2 regions of the Vibrio sp. JC009 genome follow, and region 1 is predicted to be linked to the other one. Evidence: predicted binding sites of a transcription regulator. Region 1 holds the regulator's gene; the other holds the start of a gene.
The links. Region 1 encodes MetJ, which represses methionine synthesis genes. Its sites were predicted from a motif close to TTAGACNTNTANANGTCTAA; they were not measured.
Positions count from the first base shown of each region.

Region 1 (12,110 bases):
GCGCAGAAAGCAACCTTGCCGACCAGCTTTCCCCATGCCCCTGAACTGCGGACTTCTGAGCAATAGTTAAAGGCGCGTTTAACTCGCCAAGTGCGGTAATTTCCGAGTGAAACTGGCTAAGCAGATCATCCGGCTCATCCAGTAAAGCGGTGATAAGGCCGCTTTGATATTCCCGCAGCGACATAAGCAGTTCATGAGCGATGCGTCCGTCTTTATCCAGCGTATCGCACCACTCAATCAGCCTGTTGGTGGTATCACCGGCTGCTGAAACAACAATTAAATCTTCTTTGTCTGAGTACTCTTTAAGAATATTCGCTACGCGTTTATAGCACTCAGGATCAGCAAGGCTACTGCCACCAAACTTATGTAACTGACGAGAAACGGTCATTTATACTCCCTCCGCAACCGCATTAAAGGCATATTCTAAATCTGAAATTAAATCTTGTTTATCTTCCAGACCCACTGAAAGTCTGAGAAGGTTTTGTGATACTCCGGCTTTTGCAAGCGCCTCTTCACCCATTGCTCTGTGAGTCATGGAGGCCGGATGACAAATCAGGCTCTCCACTCCGCCAAGAGACTCAGCAAGTGAAAACAGCTTCAGCTCATTAACAAAAGCTTTCAACTGCTCAAAACTACCAGCAAACTCGAAACTTAACATTGAACCAAATCCCGACTGCTGCTTTTTAGCAATTTCATGCCCCGGATGCTCTTCAAGGCTAGGATGATAAATACTTCCCACCAAAGGCTGTTTTTTCAAAGCCTCCAGGATAGCCAGTGAACTCTCTTCATGAATCCGCATTCTGGCTCCAAGTGTACGCAAACCTCGCAACGTCATATAGCTGTCAAATGGCGTCCCGGTAGCACCAATACAGTTCCCCCACCAGCCAAGCTCTTCTGCATGCTCTTCTGTTGCAGTAACAATAACCCCGCCAATCACATCGGAATGACCGTTGATATACTTGGTGGTTGAATGAATAACCAGGTCCGCGCCCAGTTCCAGAGGCTTTTGGTATATGGGTGTCAAAAAGGTGTTATCCACGGCAACCAAAGCACCGATTTTTTTCGCTTTCTCGCAAACCGCCGCAATATCCACCACACGTACCAACGGGTTAGACGGCGTCTCCAGAAGGATCAGTTTTGGCTTTTGAGCCAGAACTGCCTCCAGCGCACTTTCATCTGTCTGATCGATAAACTGAACTTTAAAGTCACCTTTCTGAGCACGGGTATTAAACAACCGGTACGAACCACCGTAGCAGTCATTCGGCGCAATAAGCAGATCATCCGGCCCTAAAAAAGCAGAAACCATCAGGTTAAGCGCAGATGTCCCGCAGTTTGTGACTACCGCGCCTTTTCCGGACTCTAGCTCAGACAGAGCCTGCTCCAGCATCCCCCTGTTCGGGTTCCCCGAGCGGGTGTAATCATATTGAGGCACTTCACCAAACTCAGGAAAACTGTAGTTTGTTGAAAGATAAATCGGTGGCACAACGGCATTGAACTGAGTATCAGATTCAATCCCCGTCCTGACAGCAATAGTTGAAGACTTCCTTTGAGACATAACTAGTTATTTCCTTTTGAGCTTGCTGATTATTTATAGTTGTTATGTAAATATATACTTGTTTAGGGGTTACAGGTAGAAATCCATAGCCCATAGCCCATAGCCCATAGCCCATAGCCCATAGCCCATAGCCCATAGCCCATAGCCCATAGCCCATAGCCCAATTTACCCCCTACAACTTTAGCCGTCAACCCATCTAGCCATCTAAACGCCTTTGCTTATGGCAGTAAATCCCGCTAAAATTAACAGTTAGATTTATTATTCAAAGTTTTCTGATAACAAAGGTGTGCAATGGCTGACTGGAACGGTGACTACATTAGTCCTTATGCGGAACATGGGAAAAAGAGTGAACAGGTTAAAAAGGTAACGGTTTCAATCCCTTTAAAGGTACTTAAGATACTTACCGATGAACGTACCCGCAGACAGATAAATAACCTTCGCCATGCAACAAACAGTGAACTTCTGTGTGAAGCATTCTTACACGCATACACAGGCCAGCCTCTGCCAATTGATGAAGACCTGAGAAAAGACCGTCCGGATGATATCCCGGCAGAAGCGAAGAAAATGCTGGAAGAGATGGGCATTGAGATTGAAGCTTTTGATGAAGAGTAAGTGAAACCAGCCAGAGCCAGTTCACAAAAGGCCTATTTGTGCCAAGTAGTTACCAGGCATTACAAATGGAAAATATGTCGTCATCTCGGAATTGCAAAGCAATATCCGAGATCTACTTTCAGAGTGTTGTAGAGTTAAGATATCACGGTACTCTACAACGCGCAGACGGTAGATTCCGGATAGAAGTTTCGCAACTTCCGGAATGACGAAGAATAAGCTCAGGAGCAAGGTAACAAAAAAAGAGCCATAACTACAGAATCAGAGGTTCACTCTATGACCACTAATCCACTACGCTGGAAACAGCGCTTTGAAAATCTGCAAAAAGCTCACAAAAGACTGGTTAAAGCCTGCTCGCAAGAATCCTACAGTGAACTGGAACTTGCAGGCTTAATTCAGACATTTGAATTTTCGTTTGAGCTGACCTGGAAAACACTTAAAGATCTGGTTGAATATGAAGGATACGATGCAGCTTCACCAAGAGGCACAATTCGCACAGCTATGGAAGCTGCACATATCTCACCAGAGCAGTGTGAAACGCTTCTGGAAGCACTTAACAAGCGCAACCTTCTAACCCACACCTACGATGAAGAAAATGCGCTTGAAGCGCAGGCTTTAATTGTAGAAACATTTGAGCCAGCAATTTCAGAAATTGTTGCCTATTTAACAGAGAAATCTCAGGATGACTGATAACGGAATTAGCCTGAAACATCAGCAGACTATTCTCAGCATTATCACAGCATACTCAAGTGTGAAAGAAGCGTGGCTATTCGGTTCAAGGGCTCTGGGGACTTATAGACCAAACTCTGATATTGATATTGTTTTAGTTGGCGAGAAAATTACAACTAGCGACGTCGCTTCTATCCTAAGTCAGATAGAGCAAACTACGATTCCCTACAAAGTTGATATGCTGGTTAAACACAAAATTAATAATCAGGCGTTAATTGAACATATCGAGAAGTTTGGGAAAAGACTAATGTAAACAGAGTAAAGTAAAGGCACCTCCCGGTGCCTTTACTATTTGTTAAGAAGCATGCATCGCCTTGATACCTTCCTCTATCAATTTCACCTGCTCAGTTCCAAGCGGCGTAGTATACGGCTTAACAATAGAGATAAGCTGCAGAACCCCTTGGTGAATAACCTGCTCAGTGATTTTGGTATCTTTCGACATAGCCGCCCGGTAGCTCAGCCAGTTAGTTGCCACAAGGTGCGTTGATGTCACCAGCAAGCGCGCTTCTTCTTTGGTCAGTTCCAGCAGCTTTCTTTCAATAAAGAGGGCAAAAATTGCAGCGATGTTTTCCTGCATCTTTGTCTGCACTTCCAGATAACGCTCATGCAATATCGGATCTCTGTGAAGAATTTCCGGCAAGTTTGCATAGAAGAAGCGGAACTTCCACATCAAAGTAAAGATGGAGTCTAAGTAACGTTTTAACATCACAAGACTCTCTTCCTGAGCCTCTACCGGAGTAAAACGCTCCAGCAGCTCATTTGAATAAATGGCGAAAATCTCTCTTAAGATCTCTTGTTTGTTTCTAAAGTGGTAATACAGGTTGCCCGGGCTGATATCAATATGAGCGGCAATATGGTTGGTTGTGATATTACGCTCACCATGCTCGTTAAACAGTTCCAGTGCTGCATGCACAATTCTTTCGCGTGTTTTCATGACATTTCCCGATTCGTTGCTTAACCTAAGTATATGAAGAAAATAATGAAGCTGAAAGTTTTACCGCATATTTAGACATATAGACGTTTTATTCGAAAACGGAAGTAACATTTGCAAATTTAATAATTAAAGGCGCAGAACGTGAGACTAAACAGATCAGGAATGACTCATCTTATTGCCTCTCTGGGTATTACCGGGGGAATACTGCTTTTGTCTTTAACTCACTTTCCGGACTTTCCCGACACCGTAAGAAACAGCCTGCCAGTGGTCATAGGGTGCTACTGGTGCACCATAACCCTGCTTCCAAAGCCGTTACCCAAAGTAATCTCTGACCGGAAACAGGAAATCCTGCCCATACTTTTAAGCTGTTATTGTGTCGCTATCGCCACTATTGCTATGTTCCGGATAGAGTACTCACGTTCTGTTTTAGCACTTGGTGCAAGTATCACTTTTATATGGTTACTGGGATTTTTCTACTTTCAGGCCAGATATCAAAAAGTGTCACTCAGCGTAATTACAAACTTTAACCTTAAAGACCTACAGAAATACTCATTTTTGCAGCTAAAACCTGTGGAGCATCCATATTCGATCTCTGATGTCGAAGATGGCTTAGTGGTAAACCTGCACAAGCCTATGAGCAACGAGCAGGAAAAATTTCTGGCAGACTGTTCCATCAGCAATGTACCGGTAATCCACTCCGAAACCATTAAAGAAAGACTGGAAAGAAAAGTCCCCACCACGCATTTAAGTGAAAACAGCATAGGCACGTTGCTACCCTCTCAAACTTATATGATCAGTAAATCCGTCATTGAGCGCTTATTTATCATTACAATCCTCCCTGCTGTTGTGGTGGTTTGCACCATTATTGCGGCACTGATACGGACAAGCAGCAAAGGAAAAATACTCTTCTCTCAGGAAAGAATCGGCTACAAAAACAAACGCTTCACTATCTATAAATTCCGGACAATGGAAGAAGCATATGGAGGAGACAGCAGGCTTTTTGCTACAGAAGAAGAGCACAGAATAAATAAACTGGGAAACTTACTGAGAAAAAGCCGCCTGGACGAGCTTCCTCAATTGTGGAATGTTCTTATAGGAGATATGTCCTTAATCGGTCCACGACCGGAGCGGCCGGAGCTGGTACAGGAATACGAAAAGAAGATTCCTTTTTACAATTTTCGGCATGTTGTAAGACCGGGCATTTCTGGATGGGCACAGGTTGAGCAGGGGTATACGGATACTACTGATATGACCCGGCACAAATTAGGGTATGACTTGTATTATATTAAGAATTTATCGTTTGTGTTAGATATGAAGATTGCAGTTAAGACGATAGGGATTATGCTTACCGGGTTGGGGGCGAAGTAAAATAATGATTCTTCAGGCCATTAATTGCGTAGTGAATAAAGTAGTAAACTGAAGTGAAGAAACCAAGCTTTTCGCACTCGCGATAAATTTTCCACTGGTACTTTAACACTTTCCACTTGTTTGAAGAGACTGAACTGGCACCGACACGGTATTGAACCAGAGGCTCTTGGAGGCCTGCTATTTTTGCGCCTGTTTTGGCTATTTTTAGCCAAAGAGTTAGATCTTCATGTCGTCTCAGATTTTCAAAATACTGTTTACCTATCAATTTAGTATCATATATCGCAGTTGAGCAACCGATTTGATTGCACTTCAGTAAGTCTTTATAAGTAAGCGTCTTAGGAACAGAACGACAGCCAATGATATTGCCTTGTTGGTCGATAATTTCATAAGCGGTATAACAGAGAGTTGTGCCTGCCTCCTGCATAAATGTGATTTGTTTTTTTAGTTTATCAGGATGCCAGATATCGTCTGCGTCTAAGAAGGCTATATAGCGACCTTTTGCTAGTTCTATGCCCTTATTACGTGCAACCGCTGGACCACTATTTTCATTAAGGCGACAGACTGAAACATTTGGTAGCGGAGATATCAGGTTGCTTACCAGCGACCAGTCAGCCTCACTCGAGCCATCATCAATAACCAGATGCTCGTAAGTAAGCGGACCTTCGATAAATACAGAGGATAGAGCACCTTTCATAGCTCCATTATCAGGGTTAAAACAAGGGGTAATGATACTTATATCAATTTTTTCTTTCATCACAAAGCACATAATGTCTTAAGTATAACGCCAGAGAATGAAGTAACCTCCTATTTTTAAACAAAAATCTGAACTTCTTCATCAGAAATAGCAAAGAAACTACAAAACCAAACCATCCAAAAACCCTATCAAACATACAGAACTTGGTTAATATACCTTCATCTGTTTCATAGAAATAGTAACCAGATGATACATCCGGATGCGTAACTCCACAGTAATCAGTTTGCAATATTACCTTACCCGACTTAAGTAGATCGGTTGAAAATATATACTCTTCACCCGATGGTCTCTTAGTTCCTAGACCAAAATTTTCATCAAAACGAAAGCCTTCGCTAATGACCTTTCTCGATATACACATATTAATTGATATTATCGATATTGCGGTAAATAAATTATGCTTAATTATTTTTCTTGAGTTTAATTTTCTTCTACAATTTTCTTTCAGAACCAACATATCTGGATCATATTTTTCAAATAGATCCACTATAACTCTTTTTGCACCAAGGTGTAGTGATGCATCATCATCCATTATCCAAACAATATCTCCTCTACTTTTTTCAAGTGCAAGGTTACGACTACGACTGATACCTTTTCCTTTTACCTGAAAATATCGCACATTATTCTGACAGAAAATAACATCGTCATATTGTTTATTATTTGATATTTGATGCATGATCAAATAACAATAATCATCATTAATTTCCAAATCATAAATTCGATCATTTATTGTAGATACTAAAACTTCCAAAGTTGACATAACCTACGACCTCTAAAAATAAACTTACAAGGCTCATTATTACGATCACAACTACTTATAACGAAAGTAATCTATAAATTCAATAACATATTTAAAACTTCCTCTCAAATACAGAGAAATACAGAGCTTATAATTATATATATTTATATTTTTGATAAGAGTACAAAGTGACAATTTAGTACCAGAGTATTTTACATTCATTATTTTCATTGACTTTTTGTTTGAATGATTCATTAGTAATTTATGTTTACTATAAAAAATCTCATACGCTTTGGCTGTTTTATTTAAACTAGATGATATTCTTTCTTGAGCATGCATATTGTCCCAAACATAAGACAAGTTATCTATTTTAAACCCACTACCGTAACTTTTAACCAATCTAACCCATAAATCATAGTCTTGGAAAGCAGGCAAACTCTCGTCAAAACCTCCAATATCTTGTATCCTCTTGGTTAACGTTAACACTTGATTACCAACAATATTATAATGTAATAGCTTCTCGATAGTTACTATACCTAACTTATTATTTCTATTGATTTTTCCTTTACTAGAGTTTTCTATGTATGAAGTGCAAACAAACGAGTAATCTGTTGAAAATGCTGTAACTAATTCTGATATATGGTTAGGTTTAAGTAAATCATCATCATCTAACCCTGTAATATACTCACCTTTTGCAACAGAAATCGCTTTATTTCTTGCATGACATGCACCATATGAGCGATTACTTCTAATATAAGTAATATTACTGTTACATAGAATAATACTACAACAATACTCCTCTGTACCATCATCAGAGCCGTCGTCAGAGATAATTATCTCTATATTTTTATATGTTTGTTTCAATACCGATTCAACAGCTCTCTCTAACAATTTTTTCCTATTATAGGTGGGAATATAAACAGACACTAAGGGTAAAGAACTCATTTATAGACTTAAACCTTTTTAAAAGAATGCAGCCATGGCATAGGATAAACCTTGCTCGCTAACCACCATGTACCTAAAAATTGAATAAATTTAGAAATAGAAAATACTATCGCAACTCCAGGCAAATAAAACCAATTAATAACAGCCAATAACAAAATAACATTAATTACACCAGAACCAATTGTTACAATAGATAATAAAGCTGTTTTTTTAGCATAGAAAACATAGTTATTAACAGATAAATACATACCATGAAATATTTGACCCAAACATATCCAATTTATTAAATATGAAGATTCTTCGTATTTACTCCCTCCAATAAGCACAACAAGTTTAGGCGATAGAAAAAACATGGGTACAATACTTAAAACAAGCAGCAAATAAAAATAGTATGTGTACTTTATTATATTATGATTTAATTTCACGTCATTTTTATTCAGAGCATTAAATAACCAAGGCGTATAAGCCCTATTAATCGCATCAAAACACAAATGAATAACCATACTTATCTGCATTGCTAGCATGTAGACACCAACTTTAGATAATCCCAATTCTCTGCTAATTATAAACCGATCAATTAATCCTAGAAGGATAAATCCTAACATATGGGGTATTAATGGCGTGCTATATTCAACTATTTCTTGAATATGAGATTTTTTTATGTTTTTAATCTTAACAAGACGCTTACTAATTAAATAAATTAGTGATAAAACTGAAACAAATATAATAGCCACTAACCACGCTTCAACCCTTCCTTCCGCACCCATCCCAAAAAACACAATAAAATTATATGCTAAAATAAAATGAAAAAAACCATATCCAATCTGCCATAACCCATATGACTTTGAATTACCACGAGCTTGAATTTGACCTAACATAAACTGAAAAATAAAATATGATATAGAAATTACGACTGCGTAATATAGCCACGAAGCTGGCACCTTTAATATTTCAGACAGTACATCAGAAACATAAAAAACAAATAAAATAGATATAACTGAAGAAATAGCTAATAGTAATAGTGAAGCACCATTTACATATCTAATTTCGTCTATAGTATCATTGTCATAATACTTTCTAACTACATAACTAGCTGAATTTAAACCAATGAATATTGAGAATAAAGATACAGCCATCTGAAAAATAGCAACTTGGCCGTACTCTTCTTGTGTCAAAAAGCTAGTCATTATGGGCAGAAGAAAGAACGGGACCAAAGCACATATTATATTGCTTAACAAATAAATCCCGCTGTTAACTATCAGCCTCAAACCTGTTCCTTACTTTGTGATAAGAGTATAATGTTTCGTGCCTAAACGTTAAAAATCAATAAATAACACGCTACCGCCTTGAGACACGCACTTATCTCCCAATTCTTATACAAGATTATAGTCAAAGCTTATGTTCAATAACCTTTTCCCATACGTACCTAAATAAATATAGGCGACTTTGCATCAAAATACCTAAGCACACATGCAACCAACATCACAGGCCAGAGAAAAAAGCAGGTCTATACTCATTTATACACCACTCTAAAAGGACAATGCATTGAAAATAGCTGTATCAGGTACTGGATATGTGGGTTTGTCGAATGGCATATTGCTGGCGCAAAACCACGAGGTTGTTGCCGTTGACATTCTTGAGCATAAGGTAAAACTTCTGAATGAAAAGCAATCCCCTATAGCAGACAAGGAAGTAGAAGCGTTCCTAAAAACAAAAGAGCTTAACTTTGTTGCCACAATGGACAAGGAAGCTGCGTATAAAGACGCTGACTTTATTATTATCGCAACCCCAACAGACTATGATCCTGACACAAACTATTTCAATACCTCTTCAGTTGAATCCGTTATCCGGGATGTAATGGCGATCAACCCAAATGCCGTCATGGTTATCAAATCAACGGTACCGGTAGGTTACACAGAAAAGGTAAAAGCACTATTTAACAGTGACAATATTATCTTCTCTCCGGAATTTCTGCGTGAAGGCCGAGCCCTCTATGACAACCTCTACCCTTCTCGCATCATTATTGGCGAGCAGAGTGAAAGAGCGAAAACCTTTGCTGGCTTGTTAATAGAGGGGGCGATTAAGACCGATATTCCTGTTTTGTATACGAATTCAACAGAAGCAGAAGCGGTAAAGCTGTTCTCTAATACCTATCTGGCAATGCGCATAGCTTTTTTTAACGAATTAGACTCCTACGCAGAAGCCTTTGGCCTGAACTCACGGCAAATCATTGAAGGAATTGGCTTAGATCCACGAATCGGTAATCACTACAACAACCCTTCTTTTGGCTACGGCGGTTACTGTCTTCCGAAAGACACCAAGCAACTTCTGGCGAACTATCAAACCGTTCCAAACAACATTATTGGTGCCATTGTAAATGCAAACCGTACCCGTAAAGATTTTATTGCCGATTCGATTGTTAAACGAAATCCCAAAGTGGTTGGTATCTATCGCTTAATAATGAAGTCAGGCTCAGATAACTTCAGAGAATCTTCTATCCAAGGGATTATGAAGCGCCTGAAGGCAAAGGGAATCAAGGTTGTCATATACGAACCAGCACTAAATGAAGAACACTTCTTCCACTCGAAAGTAATCCGTGAACTTGATAAGTTTAAGTTTATGTCAGACGTTATCGTTGCAAACCGGATGACAGGAGCGCTTGAAGATGTGGCTGACAAAGTCTACACCAGAGATCTTTTTGGCTCGGATTAATATTCAATAATTTCATCGAAATAGTCTTCATCCACAACACTTTCAGCAACAGGATTGGCGTGAATTAACAGGTTTTATGTATAGCTGGAAATGCAAATCGAGCTATACATGAAATCAACTTTAGCAGCTTTTATGTATAGCCAAAAGCATAATCTCAGCTATACATGAAACGTGTTTTTGCAGGTTTCATGTATAGCGCATAAGAAGCAGCTTCACCAGAACATCCGGTTATCTTTTTCTATGTTATAATTTGTTCGTTTTCACGTTAACTTACGGACTTTACTATGCCGCAGATCTTCTACGACCCCAAAGATATGAAGCAAGACTTCGCGTTTCTGGCAAAGCGCGGAAGAAACGTGGAAGAGTACCTGCATGCAGCCCAAAATGGTTACGAGTTAAAAGATACCAAGCTTGTAATACCAGTCGGTTGCCGATTCATTCGCTATGACGAGAATGACTCCGGATTTAAACTAGCTCTACTGCTCGATTCTGAACAATCTGTTCTTTATTACTGCAATATAGTTAAAGTTACCGATGAAGAGCTTAACATCGCTGGTGTAACCCAATCTCTGGTTTGGCGAAACCGTATGAAACCAGCATATAAAAGAGCCACACAAGACTTTGTCGGTCAGGTCTTTGATCATTACCTCATCGAAAACTACACGGTTATCATCTCAGACGTTTATCACAGCTTTGGCGGGATGTTCATGTGGCAGGAACAACTGGGTTATGCCATCGAGCGTGAAGACCGCAATGTGTATCTTTATGATCAGCTAAGCTGCATTAAAACCCAGATAGATAAAAGCAACTTTGATGAATTTCTGGATAGCCTCTGGAGCGAAGATGAATCGAAGTTGCATCACAGAGCCGTGATTGAAAAAAAGTGAGGACGGAGTCGTTATCTCCAGCGTTGTAAATTCCCAGATAACCAGAGACAGATTCCCAAATAACCATAATCATATTCCCAGATAACCAGAGTTAATCTGATATTTATTAACAAAGAACAGACGATGAATACCTTAACCATTACAGATATCACCAACACAACAAAGAAAGGCAAAGAGTGGACCAAGCTCCAGAAACTCTGGAAAGATGTGGAGAAAAATCAGGCCAGAAACGATCGCTATGAAAAAAAACTGGATGATTTTCTGGCTCAGTTTAAGCAAAAAGCAGAGAAATCAGAGCAAGATGTCTGTGCAGCAACGGAAAAGTTTATTCGTCATCTGCTGAAATTTATTCCACGTAAAACGATTAAAGGTTATCAGCGGGAAGCTCTCTATGCATGGATTGAAGAAGAACTCACCATCCTGGAATCCAACCCATTCAGGCACATTTCCACCACTGAGCTAAGAGAAGAGTTCACCCAGGCCCTGATAGAGGCAGCCCCAAAAGACAACTCGCAACTCGAGTTCGATCCCTATGAATTAGACAATTTTCGCGAGGAGCTGTCTGAGATCTTCGGCGAAGACCTTATGCTCAGTGACGAAGAACTTACCGAAATGGTCAAAGATCCTCTGAAATTTAAAAACTTCGTAGAGGAATATATGGAGCAGAAAGCAAACGCCTTTGATGAAGAGGATGAAGACGAGGGAATAGACTGGGAAGGTTTTGAAGATGATGCGTTTGACAGCGATCCATTTGGGCATAGCAGTTCATCTCACCACTCATCGTTCCACGGCAGTCAGATGTCGTCAGAGAAGAGCCTGGCATTCTTCCAGACTAAAGAGATAACCAAGCTATACAGGCAGCTTGCCAGGCAACTGCACCC
Region 1 is NZ_CP092106.1:218,525-230,634, reverse strand. It holds gene L3Q72_RS01105 (bifunctional aspartate kinase/homoserine dehydrogenase II) at 1-388, opposite strand, end outside; gene L3Q72_RS01100 (O-succinylhomoserine (thiol)-lyase) at 389-1,555, opposite strand; gene metJ (met regulon transcriptional regulator MetJ) at 1,847-2,167, shown strand; gene L3Q72_RS01090 (HI0074 family nucleotidyltransferase substrate-binding subunit) at 2,441-2,854, shown strand; gene L3Q72_RS01085 (nucleotidyltransferase domain-containing protein) at 2,847-3,146, shown strand; gene L3Q72_RS01080 (TetR/AcrR family transcriptional regulator) at 3,189-3,827, opposite strand; gene L3Q72_RS01075 (sugar transferase) at 3,969-5,195, shown strand; gene L3Q72_RS01070 (glycosyltransferase family 2 protein) at 5,173-5,949, opposite strand; gene L3Q72_RS01065 (glycosyltransferase) at 5,933-6,706, opposite strand; gene L3Q72_RS01060 (glycosyltransferase) at 6,758-7,630, opposite strand; gene L3Q72_RS01055 (oligosaccharide flippase family protein) at 7,639-8,898, opposite strand; gene L3Q72_RS01050 (nucleotide sugar dehydrogenase) at 9,176-10,342, shown strand; gene L3Q72_RS01045 (hypothetical protein) at 10,627-11,229, shown strand; gene L3Q72_RS01040 (hypothetical protein) at 11,353-12,110, shown strand, end outside.

Region 2 (12,110 bases), 190 kb from region 1:
TAGCATAATAAACACATTTAGAATCCGCTATATTATTCGTTGGTAATATAGCTCCTCTTGAACTTGAAATACATTGGTGTCCATCTATCATATTTAGAATACTTGGAAGAACATCCGTTTGTTGAAGCACATTTTCTACAGTAATATTTTTATTTTTCCAAACGATAAACATTGGCACCTTACTAGCAGCCATCCTACCAGAATCAGACTTTTCTTTTTCCGTTATTGGTGTCATTGCCCGGTGGTCACTCATTACAACAATCATAGTATCAGGTTCAGAGAGACTATGAACAGCCTTCGAAAGTTGCTTATCTGCATATTTAAATGCAAACTCCTCTGAAATTTTCACTTCTCCATTATCAGGGTAGTAATAAGGTTGATGAGTATTTACATTTTCAACAACTATAAAATTATTATTGTCGTCATTAATCAAATCATTCACTTTAGTATAGAGCATTTCATCAGACACCGAATCAAATAGGAATTTCCGTTCTTTTTTATCAAAAATCTCATTACCCATAATTCTTTCAAATCCTAATGATTTTAACCATGATCTTTTATTTAAAAAATTCAAGTCCCCTGAAGTTATAAATTTAGTTATATATCCCAATTTTGAAAATCTATTAGGCAGAGAGGAACTGTATCCAATTGAGTTTAACCCCACTGCACCATCTGTTCCATAACCGACTTTATAAGGAATTAGAATATCCCCAGTGAACAAAGCATACAGTCCAGCTTCGGTGGTAAATCCATTCGCATAAAAATTATTATATGATATGTTCTCCTTTGCTAACTTATCCAATTGTGGAGTCCAGTTTTTGTCTCCACCAAACCATTCACTTTGATAGTACGACCAGGACTCAAAAAGAAATATAACTATATTTTTAGGTATCTTCGTAGATATCTTCCCACATTGTTCATCATTAACGTACGAAAAAGACTTAACAAATTCATCTGAATATTCCGCTTTATATGTAATAGAAAGATTAACCAATATGTAATTCTTAAAAAATGGACTTCTAACAGAAGAATCCACACTATATAAAGAAGCTACAACCATTAATAACAAAGAAGTTATAATCTTAAACCAAACTCTTTTAAGATTATTATTCTCTCTTATACAAAAGGTCAATCCAAAATATAGAAAACACGAAATCAACAACACATAAAACGGTTTAACTACATCCAACTCTAAGTTAGTTAAATATTTCCCGATATCATCAAGATAGAACCTTGAATTAAAAGTATATATAATCAAAAGATCTAGTATATAGAATAGAGAAATAAGAAATATAAGTAGCTTTAACAGTTTCGATATCCACTGATTAAACAAAGTCGAAGAATAATAAATAGAAAAGCAAAGAAAAATTATTACACTATCACTGATAGCTATATTTATATAACTACTAGGGTCATCAATATAGAAAGCACGTCCTAGAGAATAAACCTTTACTATATAAATAAGGAACAAAAAGACCAGCAACATGTAACAACCTCGATATAAATAGGCAGCTCACCGAATATAATTCATTTTATAAAAGAAAAAGCGCCTTTTCTCAACTAAAGAAAGGGCGCTTTAACTAAAAGCTGACAAAAGCTAAGGGTTTAAACCAAAACTTCCTTAGCCTTCTCAACCACATTCTCAACAGTAAAGCCGAACATCTTGAACAGCTCACCGGCAGGAGCAGACTCACCAAAGGTCGTCATACCAACGATACGGCCACCGAAGCCAACGTACTTGTACCAGTAGTCTGCAATACCCGCTTCAACAGCAACACGTGCGGTTACATCAGATGGCAGTACAGATTCGCGGTAAGCTTCGTCCTGTGCATCGAATACATCAGTAGCAGGCATTGAAACAACGCGTACTTTCTTGCCTTCAGCTGTCAGTACTGCTGCAGCTTCTACTGCAAGCTCAACTTCTGAACCTGTTGCGATAAAGATAAGATCAGGCTTGCCTTCACACTCTTTCAGTACGTAAGCACCTTTTGCGATGTTCGCCAACTGCTCTGCATCACGTTCCTGCTGCGCCAGGTTCTGACGAGAGAAGATAAGTGAAGTCGGGCCGTCTTTACGCTCGATTGCGTATTTCCATGCTACTGCAGATTCAACCTGGTCACATGGACGCCATGTGCTCATGTTTGGAGTCACACGCAGAGAAGCAATCTGCTCTACCGGCTGGTGAGTCGGGCCGTCTTCACCCAGACCGATTGAGTCGTGCGTGTAAACCTGGATGTTCTGAACTTTCATCAGAGCAGCCATACGCATTGCGTTACGTGCGTATTCCATAAACATCAGGAAGGTTGCACCGTAAGGAACAAAACCACCGTGAAGCGCGATACCGTTCATGATAGCCGTCATACCGAACTCACGTACACCGTAGTGGATGTAGTTGCCAGAGAAGTCTTCGCGAGTCAGAGACTTAGAGCCAGACCACATAGTCAGGTTAGAAGGCGCAAGGTCAGCAGAGCCGCCCATAAATTCAGGAAGCATCTTACCGAAAGCTTCAAGCGCGTTCTGAGAAGCTTTACGTGATGCGATGTTTGCCGGGTTTGCCTGAAGGTCAGCAATGATTGCTGAAGTCTTCTCTTCCCACTCTGCAGGAAGCTCACCGTTTACGCGGCGCTTAAATTCTGCTGCAAGCTCTGGGTATGCTGCTGCGTATGCTTCAAATTTAGCATTCCAGTCAGCTTCCTTCGCCGCGCCAGCTTCTTTCGCATCCCACTCAGAGTAGATATCTGCCGGGATTTCAAAAGGAGCGTGTTCCCAGCCAAGGAATTCACGTGCTGCTGCAATTTCTTCATGACCAAGAGGCGCACCGTGACAGTCGTGAGAGCCGGACTTGTTTGGAGAACCAAAACCGATGATAGTCTTAGTACAGATAAGTGTTGGACGAGGGTCTGCTTTCGCAGCTTCGATAGCAGCGTTAATCGCTTGCGCATCATGACCGTCAACAGCAGGAATAACATGCCAGCCGTAAGCTTCAAAACGCTTAGGCGTGTCGTCTGCAAACCAGCCTTCAACGTGACCGTCGATAGAGATACCGTTGTCATCCCAGAAAGCGATAAGCTTGCCAAGACCAAGTGTACCTGCAAGAGAACATGCTTCGTGAGAAACACCTTCCATCAGACAGCCGTCACCCATAAATACGTAAGTATTGTGGTCTACGATATCGTGACCTTCTTTGTTGAACTGCTCAGCAAGAGCACGCTCAGCCATCGCCATACCAACTGCGTTAGTGATGCCCTGACCAAGAGGACCTGTTGTTGTCTCAACGCCTGGTGCATAACCATACTCAGGGTGGCCCGGAGTTTTAGAATGCAGCTGACGGAAGTTTTTCAGGTCATCGATAGACAGCTCGTAGCCAGTCAGGTGAAGCAGAGAGTAAATCAGCATAGAGCCGTGGCCGTTTGACAGGATAAAACGGTCGCGGTCAGCCCACTCAGGGTTTTGTGGGTTGTGGTTCATGTGGCCCCGCCAAAGTACTTCGGCGATATCAGCCATACCCATAGGCGCACCAGGGTGACCAGAGTTTGCTTGTTGAACACCGTCCATGCTCAGTGCACGGATTGCATTTGCTAATTCTTTTTGAGACGGCATGTCTGCTCCTGAATAGATAAGCGAATTGATAGAGAAAGAAGTAATAAAAATTTCATCCGGAAATTTGCGGGCATATTCTCTCAAAGGCGGTTGCGGACTGCAAACGTTTTACTTAGGGAATTGCGGGTTATGGGGTTATGGGGTTATGGGGTTATGGGGTTATGGGGACATTATCGTGTAACTAAGTCAAGTACAACTAAAGACTGACGGCTGATAGCTGATAGTTGCTATCCTGACTTATATCAATTTTCACTTGTATTTTTACTGGAAGAATCTAAAATAGACGTCTAGATGTAAAAGCCCCTACATGTGTAGGCGTATTTACAAAATCACACTATTTTTTAAAAGATGCAGCTGAGCATCTTTTTTAACCTTTAAATTACGGAGCTCACTATTATGGCTAAGCACCTATTTACTTCAGAATCTGTATCTGAAGGTCATCCGGATAAAATCGCAGACCAGATCTCTGATGCCGTTCTTGACGCTATTCTTGAGCAGGATTCTAAAGCCCGTGTAGCTTGTGAGACCTATGTTAAAACAGGGATGGTAATGGTAGGTGGTGAAATCACTACCTCTGCATGGGTTGATATTGAAGAACTGACTCGTGAAACTGTTCGTGAAATCGGCTACGTTCATTCGGACATGGGCTTTGATGCTGATTCATGTGCAATTCTGAACACTATCGGTAAGCAGTCTCCTGACATCAACCAGGGTGTTGATAAGACTGATCCTAAAGAACAGGGCGCTGGCGACCAGGGCATCATGTTTGGTTACGCGACTAACGAAACTGACGTGCTAATGCCAGCTCCGATTACTTACGCACACCGTCTGATGGAAAGACAAGCGAAAGTACGTAAGAACGGCACACTGCCATGGTTGCGTCCGGACGCTAAGTCTCAGGTAACTTTCCAGTACGACCAAGGCAAGATCGTAGGCATCGATGCGGTTGTTCTTTCTACTCAGCACTGTGATTCAATCTCTACTGACGCTCTGCGTGAAGCAGTAATGGAAGAGATCATCAAGCCGGTTCTTCCGACAGAGTGGCTGAACAAAGAAACGAAATACTTTATCAACCCAACCGGCCGTTTTGTTATCGGTGGCCCAATGGGTGACTGTGGTCTGACTGGCCGTAAGATCATCGTAGATACCTACGGTGGTGCTGCTCGTCACGGTGGTGGTGCTTTCTCTGGTAAAGATCCATCTAAGGTTGACCGCTCTGCAGCTTACGCAGCTCGTTACGTTGCTAAGAACATCGTTGCAGCTGGTCTTGCAGACCGTTGTGAAATCCAGCTTTCTTACGCAATCGGTGTTGCTGATCCAACTTCTATTATGGTTGAAACCTTCGGTACAGAAAAAGTGTCTCACGACATCATCATCGATGCTGTACGTAAGTTCTTCGACCTGCGCCCATACGGTCTTCAGGAAATGCTGAGCCTGCTTCAGCCTATCTACAAGAAGACGGCTGCTTACGGTCACTTTGGTCGTGAAGAGTTCCCTTGGGAGAAGACGGATAAAGTTGAGCTTATTCGCGATTTTGCGGGAATTAAATAATAAGGTTGCAGGTTGCAGGTTGCAGGTTGCAGGTTGCAGGTTAAAAATATTAGGTTGGGCAACTTGCTCAACCTTTTTTATGCATATGAATAAATTAGCTGAGCAAAAATATAAAGATATCCAAGATAAACTTTCCTGGTGTGTTCACCGGGCTGAGGTTGCTTTTCAGCGCTCTTTTGAACTTCCTTCTGTTAATTTTAAGCTTCGTGGTAAAGCTGCAGGGAAGGCTTATCTTCAGGCCAGCGAGATCCGGTTAAACCGGGTTCTTTTTGAAGAAAACTATACCGCTTTTATTAATGAAGTGATTCCTCATGAAGTGGCTCATCTGGTTACCTTTCAGGTGTTTGGTAAAGTCCGCCCTCATGGGAAAGAGTGGCAGATGGTGATGGAGAAGGTGTTCGGTATTCCGGCAAAAACCACACATAGCTTTGAGGTTATCTCGGTTCAGGGGAAGACCTTTGAATATCAGTGCAGCTGTGAACAGTACGCCCTTTCCATAAGACGCCATAATAAAGTTCAGAGAAAACAGGCAAACTATATTTGTAAAAGTTGCAGGCAGCCGCTTTTGTTTACCGGAAAACAACTTTCCTAAAATCAATCAGAACCACATACCAATACGACAAATGAGTGTTAGACTGAATAAAATAATACTTAACTTCAGTCCTTTATATGCTCAAATCACATTTACTCATACTTTCTGTCGCACTAGTTCCTGCTGTTGCGTTCTCTGCGCCCCCTTCGTCGTTTTCTAAAGCAAAGAAAATCGCGGTTAAAATCTATCAGGACCACCCTGTCAGCTTTTACTGCGGCTGCGATATCGAGTGGCAGGGAAGAAAAGGGATTCCTCAGTTGGAAGAGTGCGGCTATCAGGTCCGCAAACAGGAAAGAAGAGCCAGTCGTATCGAATGGGAACATGTGGTTCCGGCCTGGCAGTTTGGCCACCAGCGCCAGTGCTGGCAGAATGGCGGCAGGAAGAACTGCAGTAAAAACGACTCTCAGTTTCGTCTGATGGAAGCTGACCTTCATAACCTCACCCCGGCAATTGGTGAAGTAAACGGCGACCGCTCAAACTACAACTTCAGCCAGTGGAATGGCCTGGACGGCGTAACCTATGGCGCGTGCGAAATGCAGGTCAACTTCAAACAGCGCAAAGCCATGCCGCCGGAAAGAGCACGTGGTGCCGTTGCCAGAGCCTATCTTTATATGTCGCAGGAGTATGGTTTTACGCTGTCAAAACAGCAGACTAACCTGATGAATGCCTGGAATAAAACCTACCCTGTGAATGAATGGGAATGCGAGCGGGACAGAAGAATCAGTAAAATACAGGGCAATCACAACCCGTTTGTTGTTAAGCAGTGCGAATAATACGACAGCATTCGGTACTGCCCTTGTTTTTTCCCCCAGCCGCATCCATGTTATGGAAAGTTGTCCATTTTTATTCAGGAAGCGGCTTCAATGCGAATCCCACGAATTTACCACCCCGAACCCATCACTCAACTTGGTTTACTGGCTCTCAGTGACGATGCCGCCGGACATATAGGCCGGGTACTGAGAATGAAAACTGGTCAGGAAGTGCTGCTGTTTGACGGAAGCAATGCAGAATTTCCGGCAGTGATTTCAGAAGTTGGTAAGAAAAGTGTTCAGGTTGAAATAAAGGAAAGAGTGGAGCGAAGCTCTGAATCTCCTCTGGATATCCATCTTGGTCAGGTGGTATCCCGCGGAGAAAAAATGGAATTCACGATTCAAAAATCCGTGGAGCTGGGCGTAAACACCATTACCCCGCTTATCTCTGAACGTTGCGGTGTAAAACTCGACCCTAAACGTTTTGAGAAAAAACTGGCTCAGTGGCAAAAAATTGCGGTTTCAGCCTGTGAACAGTGCGGCAGAAACCGGGTTCCGGTAGTACGTCCACTGATGAAACTGGAAGACTGGTGCGCCGAGCAGGATGACGCCTTAAAGCTAAACCTGCACCCGAGAGCAAAGTACTCCATTAATACTCTGCCAGAGCCAATCAGCAAGGTTCGCCTGCTTATCGGCCCGGAAGGCGGATTATCGGCAGATGAAATCGCCATGACCGAAGAATATAAATTTGAAGAAACCCTGTTAGGTCCACGGGTTCTGAGAACAGAAACAGCCGCGCTAACCGCAATTACAGCATTACAAGTTCGCTTCGGTGATCTTGGTTAATCGGGAGAAAGAAATGATTAAACTCGGCATAGTAATGGATCCGATTTCATCCATTAACATCAAAAAAGATTCAAGTTTCGCCATGCTGCTTGAAGCGCAAAAGCGTGGTTATGAAATCCACTATATGGAAATGCAGGATCTTAGCCTTGAGCAAGGCGTTGCCATGGCAGACACCAGGATCGTAGAGCTTAAAGAAGATCCAAACGGCTGGTATGAATTTAAATCTGAGCAAACCATCGAACTGTCAGAGTTGGATGCAGTGCTTATGCGTAAAGATCCACCGTTTGATACGGAATACATTTACGCCACCTATATCCTTGAACGTGCAGAAGAAAAAGGCACTCTTATCGTAAACAAGCCTCAGAGTCTGCGTGACTGCAATGAAAAGCTGTTTACAGCCTGGTTCCCGGAACTGACACCAACCACCATTGTGACCCGCAAAGCAAAACGAATCCGCGAATTTCAGCAAGAGCATGGCGATATCATTCTTAAGCCTCTGGACGGAATGGGCGGAGCGTCAATATTCCGGGTTAAGCAGGGCGACCCTAATATGTCGGTGATCATCGAAGCACTGACCAACCACGGCGAATACTACGCCATGGCCCAGACATTTGTTCCGGATATCAGCAACGGTGACAAGCGAATTCTGGTCGTTGACGGAGAGCCAATGCCTTACAGCCTGGCCCGAATTCCGGCCAAAGGCGAAACAAGAGGCAACCTGGCAGCAGGCGGCACAGGTGAGCCAAGACCATTAAGTGAAACGGATCTCAACATTGCACGCGCAGTTGCGCCTACACTTAAAGAAAAGGGGCTAATCTTCGTTGGCTTGGATGTTATCGGTGACAAATTAACAGAAATAAATGTAACCAGCCCTACCTGTATCCGTGAGATAGAAGCAGCGTTTGATATTTCTATAACGGGTAAGCTAATGGATGCAATCGAAAAAAGAGTAAACAAATAAAAACAGGCATCCGTCATTCATATTTGTGCAGGAGAGATAACATGAATTTAGCAAATCACTTCCTCGTGGCGATGCCAGGGATGCAAGACCCGTTTTTTCAACGGTCGGTTATCTACATTTGTGAGCACACTGACGAAGGGGCAATGGGAATCGTGGTAAATGCCCCTATCGACATTACTGTGGGCGGAATGCTCCAACAGGTGGAAGTTGAGCCAGACCAGCCTCAGGTTAACCCACAGAGCTTGAGCCAGCAGGTTCTCAGTGGTGGTCCGGTATCTGAAGACCGTGGATTTATACTCCATAGGCCAAAGGATAAATATCACTCAAGCATCCAGATGACGGATGACCTTTCCGTAACCACTTCAAAAGATATCCTTGGCGTTCTGGGCACAGAAGCTGAACCCAAAGACTATATTGTCGCTCTGGGTTACTCAGGCTGGACAGCTGGTCAGCTGGAACATGAGCTGGCTGAAAACTCCTGGCTGACTGTAGAAGCCGACCCAAGTGTTATCTTTGACACTCCGGTTCAGGACAGATGGAACCGGGCGGTTAAGATGCTGGGGATTGATGCAGCGCAACTGTCTGCGGATGCGGGGCATGCGTAAAAGGCTATAGGGACAGGCTTTGCCCTTAAGGGTGATGGGGTGATAGGGTACAAGCCGCCCCATAGCCCCATAGCCCCATAGCCCCATAGCCCAAGATTAAACAACTAAGCGAATATAATAAAATGTCCTCAAAAACAATCATGTCCTTCGACTACGGCACCAAAAGCATCGGCAGCGCCATTGGCCAGGAAATTACCGGTACTGCTTCCCCTTTGAAAGCATTTAAAGCTAATGATGGCATCCCTAACTGGGATGATATTGAAAAACAGATCAAAGAGTGGCAACCGGACCTTATAGTGGTTGGCCTGCCAACGGATCTTTATGGAAAAGATCTGGAAACCATTACTCCAAGAGCTAAGAAATTCGCAAACCGCCTGCACGGCAGGTTTGGCCTTCCCGTAGAGCTGCATGATGAACGTCTTTCTACCGCAGAAGCACGTTCAGAGTTGTTTGATATGGGTGGCTATAAAGCTTTAAGTAAAGGGAATGTGGACTGTCAGTCGGCGGTAGTGATTCTTGAGAGCTGGTTTGAGGCGCAGTGGGGGGAGTAGCTATCAGCTACTCTTCTCACTCCATATCAATACTAACCCCATCCATAGCGCCAGAACCAAAATTGCCACCGCGCTTCGCTTTTAGCATCATTCTCAGATCATTGGCAGAATCTGCGCTGTGCAGAGCATCATCTTCAGCGATCTTATCCTCGATCACCAATTCATAAAGAGACTGATCAAAAGTCTTCATACCGCTTTCGGTTGATCTTGCCATGGTCGCTTTCAGCTCATGCAGATCGCCTCGCCGGATCAAATCGGCGATCCTTGGGGTATTTAGCAATAACTCAAAGCAGCCATGGCGGGCATTGCCGTTTTTGTCTTTGATCAACTGCTGCGCTATTACGCCCTTCAGATTATTGGAAAGATCAAACAAAAACTGATCCCTACCCTCTTTCGGAACAAGGTTAAGAATTCGCTCCAGCGCCTGATTGGCATTATTGGCGTGCAAAGTCGCCATACACAGATGCCCGGTTTCCGCAAAGTTCATGGCAAACTCCATTGTTTCACGGCTACGGATCTCACCAATCAGAATCATATCCGGAGCCTGACGAAGGGAGTTTTTCAGCGCCACTTCAAAGCTCTCCGTATCTAATCCCACTTCCCTTTGTGTCACCAGACACTTCTTATGTTCGTGGACAAACTCAATGGGATCTTCCACGGTAAGAATATGACCTGACCGGTTATCATTTCTGTATCCCGTCATTGCCGCCATGGTAGTTGATTTACCGGAACCCGTCGCCCCTACCACCAGCACCAGGCCGCGTTTAGCTGTTGCCAGCTCTTTCAGTACTTCGGGAAGCTTCAGCTCTTCAAAGGTCGGAATCACAGTTTCAATCCGGCGGATAACGGCCCCCGGCAACTCCCTCTGAAAAAAAGCACTGACACGGAAACGGCCACTATTTCTGACAATGGCAAAGTTGGCCTCCTTACTCGCCAGATAATCCTGCTTACGCTGCTCATCCATAATAGTATCAAGAAACTGAAACACGCCCTCTTCATTCAGTTTTTCACCTACGCCGGTAAGCTCACCATGCACCCGCAACAAACAGGGTGCATCCACCGTGATATAAAGATCCGATGCTTTGTTTTCCAGCATCGATTCCAGAATCTGATCCAACTGCATTGCCGCTCCCTCTATAAAAAATTTAATACTCCGGAGTTCAAGGCGGTAGACAGGTATTGATAAACAGACCTTCTTTGCCATGGATGGCAAAGCAGAGCTACATGGATGTATTTATGCGTGTCTGATTATCAATACCTGTCTGCCGCCCCCACGGAAACCTACTTAAAAAGTAGAACTCATTTGCACTATCTCAATTTTCTTATTTACTTCTTCCTGCTCAACCTCTCCCCGCGCCAGAAGCTGCTTCGCACTCTGCTCCATGGTTTTCATACCTGAAGCTGCCCCCGTCTGAATAATAGACAACATCTGAGCTACTTTATCTTCGCGGATAAGGTTACGGATAGCGTTGTTAGCAATCATCACCTCATGACAGGCCACCCTGCCCCCGCCAACACGCTTTAGCAGCTTCTGAGCAATAACCGCGCGAAGCGACTCAGACAGCATTGAACGAACCATATTTTTCTCAGAGCCCGGGAACACATCAATAATACGGTCAATGGTTTTAGCCGCAGAACTGGTGTGCAGAGTACCAAATACCAGATGCCCGGTTTCCGCTGCTGTTAATGCCAGACTAATGGTTTCCTGATCGCGAAGCTCACCCACCAGAATCACATCCGGGTCTTCACGTAAAGCAGAACGCAGAGCCGCTTTAAAGCTATGGGTATCCCTGTGCACTTCCCGCTGGTTAATCAGACACTTATTATTCTGATGAACAAACTCAATCGGATCTTCAATGGTCAGGATATGCTTATTATGGTGCTGGTTAACATAGTCAACCATTGCCGCCAGCGTCGTAGACTTACCAGAGCCCGTTGGGCCAGTCACCAGAACCAGACCTTTTTCATAGTTTGCTATCTCAGAAAAAATCTCAGGAGCGGAAAGCTCATCCAGTGTCGGAATTCTTGTCGGGATGGTACGAAAAACAGCCGCACACCCTCTGGACTGATTAAAGGCATTCACCCTAAAGCGCCCCACATCCGGCAACTCAAAGGAAAAATCCGTCTCCAGCTTTTCTTCAAATTCGCTTCTTTGCGCATCATTCATAATGTCAAAAACCAGTCTGTGAACATCAGAATGAGAAAATGCCGGCATTCCAAGCTTTCTTACATCACCATCTATCCTTATCATTGGAGGAACACCTGCAGAAAGATGTAGATCTGAAGCATTATGCTTTACACTAAATTGCAGTAACTCAGCGATATCCATGAAAATTCCTTAATCAGATAAATTATGTCTAGTATTCAACAAAATATAGAACAGATCATCACACAAATCCGCAGTGAAGAAATTAAATGTGGCCGACCACAAGATTCTGTACAGCTTCTCGCGGTAAGTAAGACCAAGCCGGTTGAAGCTATTGAAGAAGCGATAGCAGCAGGCCAGAGAGCATTTGGTGAAAACTATGTTCAGGAAGGCGTTGATAAAGTTCAGTACTTCACTGAAAACCACGCCAGTGAACAACTGGAGTGGCACTTTATCGGCCCGATACAGTCAAACAAAACGAAACTGGTCGCCGAGCACTTCGACTGGGT
Region 2 is NZ_CP092106.1:411,199-423,308, reverse strand. It holds gene L3Q72_RS02080 (LTA synthase family protein) at 1-1,486, opposite strand, end outside; gene tkt (transketolase) at 1,606-3,600, opposite strand; gene metK (methionine adenosyltransferase) at 3,997-5,151, shown strand; gene L3Q72_RS02065 (SprT family zinc-dependent metalloprotease) at 5,237-5,743, shown strand; gene L3Q72_RS02060 (endonuclease) at 5,821-6,516, shown strand; gene rsmE (16S rRNA (uracil(1498)-N(3))-methyltransferase) at 6,607-7,338, shown strand; gene gshB (glutathione synthase) at 7,352-8,299, shown strand; gene L3Q72_RS02045 (YqgE/AlgH family protein) at 8,341-8,904, shown strand; gene ruvX (Holliday junction resolvase RuvX) at 9,027-9,455, shown strand; gene L3Q72_RS02035 (PilT/PilU family type 4a pilus ATPase) at 9,472-10,578, opposite strand; gene L3Q72_RS02030 (type IV pilus twitching motility protein PilT) at 10,741-11,784, opposite strand; gene L3Q72_RS02025 (YggS family pyridoxal phosphate-dependent enzyme) at 11,809-12,110, shown strand, end outside.
Region 2: the regulator MetJ is predicted to act here: its motif matches at 3,880-3,899, upstream of metK (methionine adenosyltransferase).